2 regions of the Oceanobacillus sp. FSL K6-2867 genome follow, and region 2 is predicted to be linked to the other one. Evidence: predicted binding sites of a transcription regulator. Region 2 holds the regulator's gene; the other holds the start of a gene.
What was found. The regulator CtsR, encoded in region 2, represses protease genes until heat stress. The targets are predictions, from matches to a motif close to ATGGTCAATAAAGGTCAAACA.
Positions count from the first base shown of each region.

Region 1: clpP (ATP-dependent Clp endopeptidase proteolytic subunit ClpP) is a predicted target of CtsR. The motif match lies at 2,112-2,132, and genes of this name have one in related genera.

Region 1 is NZ_CP150144.1:3,645,480-3,648,885, forward strand. Features, by position in the region: gene whiA (DNA-binding protein WhiA) at 1-915, shown strand, start outside; gene NSQ77_RS17585 (HPr family phosphocarrier protein) at 1,117-1,371, shown strand; gene clpP (ATP-dependent Clp endopeptidase proteolytic subunit ClpP) at 1,454-2,044, opposite strand; gene NSQ77_RS17595 (MarR family transcriptional regulator) at 2,330-2,821, opposite strand; gene NSQ77_RS17600 (glycine betaine/L-proline ABC transporter ATP-binding protein) at 3,256-3,406, shown strand, end outside.
Region 2 is NZ_CP150144.1:1,983,148-1,986,553, forward strand. Features, by position in the region: gene NSQ77_RS09865 (protein arginine kinase) at 1-324, opposite strand, end outside; gene NSQ77_RS09870 (UvrB/UvrC motif-containing protein) at 321-869, opposite strand; gene NSQ77_RS09875 (CtsR family transcriptional regulator) at 912-1,379, opposite strand; gene NSQ77_RS09880 (MgtC/SapB family protein) at 1,570-2,226, opposite strand; gene NSQ77_RS09885 (hypothetical protein) at 2,590-2,847, opposite strand; rRNA gene rrf (5S ribosomal RNA) at 3,061-3,176, opposite strand; rRNA gene NSQ77_RS09895 (23S ribosomal RNA) at 3,295-3,406, opposite strand, start outside.

The DNA.
Region 1 (3,406 bases), 1.7 Mb from region 2:
ACAATTGAAGTTGACGAATGCTGCCAAGTTGCAGAACTGGCAGCATTAATAAGAATGAATGGTGCTGTTTCATTATCAAGATATGGCTATTCACTTGATGTACAAACAGAAAATGCTGCAATCGCAAGAAGAATATATACATTAATTAAAGCGAATTATTCGCTCCCAGTAGAGCTGCTCGTCCGTAAAAAAATGAAATTGAAGAAGAATAATGTATATATTGTACGGATGAAAGATGATGTGGAGCCCTTTTTGGAGGACTTGGATATTATCCATGAGCCCTATAAGGTTGTTCGTACAATTTCCAAAAAATATTTGGAAAGCGGATGCTGCCGAAGGTCCTATTTACGCGGTGCGTTTCTTGCAGGAGGTTCAATTAACAATCCAGAAACCTCATCCTACCATCTTGAAATATCTAACTTCTATCAGGATCATAATGATGCATTATGTGAATTATTGAATGCGTTTGACTTACGTGCCCGTACATTGGAAAGAAAGAACGGATATATTGTTTATATTAAGGAAGCTGAGAAAATCACGGAGTTTTTAAGCATTATTGGTGCGCATAATGCACTGTTTAAATTTGAGGATGTCCGAATCGTAAGAGATATGCGGAACTCTGTCAACCGATTAGTTAATTGCGAAACAGCCAATTTAAATAAAACAATAGGAGCGGCATTCAGACAAATTGAAAATATTAAGCTGATAGATAAAACAGTTGGTTTAGATCAACTGCCTGAGAAATTACAGGAAATTGCCAAGCTTCGTGTCCAGCATGAGGATGTCTCCTTAAAGGAGTTAGGAGAATTAGTAGCAAGTGGCAAGATTTCCAAATCAGGAGTGAATCATCGATTGAAAAAAATTGATGACTTTGCAGATAAAATACGACGCGGGGAAACAATCTTAAAGAATTAGTAAGTAAATTAGTACATTCGTTTTGCTATTCGTGTTATAATACTGATAATTCAAAGGATTACCGTTTAATTGAAATAAAGGCAGAAATTTTATAAGCAGATAGGAAAGTATATTACTTTTCTATCTGCATAAAAAAGTGAAAGAAAATTTCTGTCATGTTTTTATATGATAGCGTTTTCTAAAATGAGGAGGATGGACGATTTGATTGAAAGGTCGGTTAAGGTGGAATTGGAGACAGGTTTGCAGGCTAGACCAGCAGCACAATTTGTACAGGAAGCGAATCGCTATTCTGCAAATATATTTCTAGAGAAAGATGGAAAAAAAGTAAATGCAAAAAGTATAATGGGCCTAATGAGTCTTGCAATTACAAAGGGCGAAGATATTGTATTAATTGGTGATGGCGCTGATGAACAGATCGCTGTAGATCATCTCATTTCGTTTGTTGCAAAACCTTAGAGGCAGGATTGGAGATAAATGCTATATAAAGAGCCTGCGGGAACAAAATAATGTTCTCGCAGGCTCAAAAGTTTATTGTTGCTTATTTTTCTTCTTTACGCTCTAAAATTTTGTCAATCAAACCATATTCTACAGATGCTTGTGCAGTCATAAAGTTATCCCGCTCTGTATCACGCTCAATTACTTCTAATGGTTGACCTGTTTTTTCGGCCATAATTTCATTCATTCTGCGCTTAATTTCAATAATACGCTTCGCATGAATTTCAATATCTGTTGCCTGTCCTTGAGTTCCACCTAAAGGCTGGTGAATCATAATTTCACTATTAGGCAATGCATAGCGTTTTCCTTTTTCACCAGCAGTAAGTAAGAACGCACCCATTGATGCTGCCATGCCGATACAAATTGTAGATACATCTGGCTTGATGAAATTCATCGTATCGTAAATTGCCATACCAGCTGTAATGGATCCACCCGGTGAGTTAATGTATAATGAAATATCTTTGTCTGGATCTTCTGCTTCAAGGAAAAGCAATTGGGCTACAATCGAGTTAGCCACATTGTCGTCAATTCCACTTCCTAGTAAAATAATGCGGTCTTTCAGTAAACGTGAGTAAATATCATATGCGCGCTCTCCACGGTTGGTTTGTTCAATAACTGTAGGTACTAAATTCATTGTAAATCCTCCTTTAGTCTGTAACATCGTACACCCACTTTTATGGATATAATTTCATAATAGCTGAATGGTCAATAAAGGTCAAACAAAAAGAAATGTATTTCTTAAAAATCTATACTCCATGATACCCTTATTTTTGCATTATAAACCTTTTTATTAAGTTAAGCATCAATATAGGGAGTTTGATAAATAAAAGCCGAGTAAGAAATTTGCATTTTCATTTCTTACTCGGCTTTTATTATATCACTGCTAATTATTAGCTAACTATATAGAATAGTATGTTGCTTAATCTGATTTCATGTTCTTAAAAAGCGTTTCTATTTGAGCATGAAAGGTGATGATTTCATTTAATCGTTCTGTTAGGTTTGTTTGCTCATCTAGTGTTAATTCACGGCTGCTTTGTTTTATATAGTAGTTGTTTATTTCTTCCAGGGAACTTTTTTGACGGCGGGCTATGTCGATCCATTTCCTCTGAAAGGAAGTCATAAATGTTTTAAATAGTTGGGAATCAGCTTGGTATAAGTCTTTTCGTACACCCTTTTTCCATACACGTGTAACAAGGTTTAATTCGGCCAGACTTCGGATGTTCGTGCTAATAGATGCTTTGCTTTTTCCTAATGCTTCTGCCATCTCATCTAATGTCAGGGTCTCTTCTGATAAATAAAGATATGCAAACAATCTTGCCTCTAAGGTTGTTAATCCAAACAATTCAATTGTCTTTGAGAATTCGATCATGATATTTACTATTATATTATCGTTCGTGTGAAGCTTCTCCATAGCATCCTCCTATACATCCCCAATAAAAGCATACATGAAAATAGCAAGTATTAAAAATATGCTGTTAGGTAGTATTTTGGAGCAAATAAGCGGAAATAAACGAATAATCAAGGTGAAGTTCATGCAATTTAAATTGTACGTATAAAACATACAAAAACAACCGAATTTAAAGTTTGTGGTTAAAAATTGAAAGGTTTATAGTTATAAAGTGACTAATTGCTGTTCGGGTATAAGTGGCTTTTCTTTTATTGAGAAATATTTCTTTTAAATTACAAATAATGTTATAGGTATCAATAAAATACTGCGCACTTTACGGAGTGAAAGCTTTGGCGAAAAGCCAATTTTCTAATGGCTTCTGACTGGTAGAAAAGTATTAAGACTATTAACGTACGTCATTAAGTGCAAATGCAAAACTAAAAAAGAGGTGAGAAAGCATGCCAATAATTGAGGCGAAAAATCTATCGAAGGTTTTTGGTAAAAATAAAAAACAAGCATTAAAATTATTGGATAAAGGTTTAACAAAAGAACAGATTTTAAAAGAAACTGGTAGTACGGTTGGTGTAAACCGTGCATCTTTTTCGGTTG
Region 2 (3,406 bases):
CATAACAGCAGCATGCTCATCATGCTTCACTAAATGAGGACTAATTAAATGCTTTTCCACCAGTACACGCTTTTCTACAGGCGACAAGTCTTTAATAGATACAAATTCTAGATTTTCATAGCTTTGAAAGTTTTGATGTTCATATTCTTTCTTAAAAAAACTACGAATTTTATCCAACTTTTCATTTTCGCCAAGTATTGGGTATGTTGCATTGGCAAAGTTCCGTGCTAAACGAATTCTGCTGCTCATCACAATATCGTTATCAGGCCCTTGCTGGTACATCCAAGGGCTAAGCGCTTCTTTGATAAAATGCTCTAAGCTCAAGACTCATCACCTGCTTCCGGCTCTTTATCCCCTTTTTCCAATGCCCTTATTTTATCACGAACATTTGCAGCCTCTTCAAAAGCTTCCGCCTCAATCAACTGCTGCAACTCTTCGCGATAGTTTTTCAGCTGTTTTTTTAATTGTAAGCCACTGCCAGCACGTTTTGGAATTTTTCCAAAATGTTTCGTATTGCCAGAGTGAACCCTGCGAAATATCGGCTCTAATTTGGAAGCGAAGGATTCATAGCAATGCGCACAGCCAAACTTACCAACTTGCTTAAACTTTGCAAACGTCATTCCACAATTCGAACATTGCAGCTCTTTTACTTGGTTTATTTGATTTTCGCTCATGTTGGTCATATTAAAATTATCAAAATTAAATAAACCTGTTAGTAAATCGTGAAGCGAATAACCTTCCTCCGGATATGTGATATATCCCTTCTTCTTGGCACATGTCTCACACATACTTACCTTTGTTTCTTGCCCATTAATTACCTGTTTTACATGCAGTGTGGCTGGGCGTTCATGACATTCCTGGCATTCCAATATCTATTCCCCCTTCACCAAAATTATTTGCAAAATACTGCTTTACTCATTTGCATATTTTAGCGTTAAAAGCATTTTGGATAATATGCGAGCACGTAATTCATCTCTTAATGGAAGTTGAAAAGCTAATGTCGTACGATCAATTGCACTAAGCATAATCTTTGCCTCACGCTTTGTGATAATACCTTCCTCCAATAGACGTTCCAAAACATCAATAGACGATCGCTGAGAAACAGAACCATCAATCATCTGGATAATTTCATCAATAAGTTCAGACTTATCCTGATGCTTTATTCGCATGATACGAATATAGCCACCACCGCCCCGCTTACTCTCTACTATATACCCTTTTTCTACAGTAAAACGCGTATTAATGACATAATTTATTTGAGAAGGAACACACTGAAACTGATCTGCAATTTCACTTCGCTTAATCTCAATTGCATTCTGCCCCTTCGCCTGCAGAACCTTTTTCAGATACTGTTCAATTACATCCGAAATATTGCTCATCTGCCCTACACCTTTCTGTATGAATTATCCAGCATGTTATTCTTTTGACTTTGACTATCTTTGACTATAATCTTATTATACGTCAAAACGGAGGAGATGCAAACTACTTATATATATCTTAGACAAAATTTACAAAAACGAAACCAAAAACCTTACACAAATTATCTATGTAAGGTTTTTTGGAATTTCATTATTTATTTAATTCAGAGATACTCTTTATGCCCTGAAGCTGCGAAATCTCTTCAAAAATCTTAATAAGATGCTGCCTATCTTTCCGATTCATTTTTATATAAAATTTCCTTAAACTGCTTTCTTGTCTAATAATCTCAATATTTGTAATGGAAAAGTGGTGTTTTTCAAGTATCTCCAGCACCTTATTAATTTCAATCGTTTCATCAACCACCAATTCGATAAACATAGTAGTTCTTGATCTAGGAAATATTCTTTCAATATGATTTAGGAAAATCAGACTGATTAATATAATTAGCGTTGTGAAAATAGCAACACTATACATTCCTGCGCCTACCACAAGGCCAATTCCAGCCACAGTCCAGATAGAAGCTGCTGTAGTCAAGCCTCGGACAGTTCCACCATAAACAATAATCGTCCCGGCTCCAAGAAAACCAATCCCACTAATAACGTAGGAAGGAATACGTGCAGGATCAAAACGTATATTATCATTTACTTCATTAAATGCACTAAAGCCAAACAGGGATAATATCATCATTAAACAAGCACCCACACCAACAAGAATATGCGTGCGGAACCCAGCGGAATGATTGTTAATCTCCCGTTCAAAACCGATTAAACCAGATAATACAAGTGCAACAAGCAACCTGGTAACCATTAATAAAAAGTCTTCTCCTAATAGTTGATCTGTCCATGATTGCAATGATTATCCCCCCTTTTAAAGAGTTACTATCTATTTTTATTCTATTTCTATATAAAAATGAATCATTTTAGCATATGTTAGAACCATCCAATAAAATACCTTACTCTGGGCTCATTCCTTATTACAATGCTTTTTAAACTTTGCTAAGTATATATGAGAGATGAAAATAAAAGAAAGTTTACTGGTTTACTTACCGCAAAAAATGCAATTTTTTACTTGAATGTCGAAAATTCAATTTAACTTATAAAACATGTCAAATCATTTGGCTCTTTATCTCACTAAGTAATAATTAAGTAATCTTATGTCAAATAAGGCATTTTAAAAGGTATTTTTGTACATTTCTAAAACATGTAAGAGCTTGCCTCTGTTATATATTTCTACATGAGGTACACCAGTATTGCATACGGCAACATAATCCTCAATTTGAATATGATTATTATTTACTTTCCTAATCATATATTGATTACCCTCATATACCCCATATCGGAAATTATCTAATGCAATAAAATCATGAATTACTTTGTAGATTTCTAAATCCATTATTTCTGATTCAAGAAACTGCCTTATAATATCCATCAAACCCCTTCTTTATAAATAAACCGCTTTTATTGTCTTTCAAGTATCTGTAGAAAGATCAAAAAAACGATGCTATTGCATTTATCTATTTCAATACCATCGTTAGCTCTAAACACCATTATCTATTTTTTCTTATAGGAAGGAATCAAGTCAAGGTTATAATATACAAAAAGAGTTAAAATACAATATTTGTATTTTAACTCTTTTTCATCTGCCTGGCGGCGTCCTACTCTTGCAGGGACAAAGTCCCAACTACCATCGGCGCTGAAGAGCTTAACTTCTGTGTTCGGTATGGGAACAGGTGTGGCCTCCTCGCTATTGCTACCAGACAATCCTAAAAAATAAGGACAAGTTTTATTATATGCATTTCGAAATAGAAATGCAAGGTCTTTTTTAATTTATACCTTAAAAACTAAATAAGAGTAAACCAGACATCAAATAAAGAAGTTAGTTAAGTCCTCGATCGATTAGTATCCGTAAGCTCCACGTGTCGCCACGCTTCCACACCGAACCTATCAACCTCATCGTCTCTGAGGGATCTTACTCACTCGAAGTGATG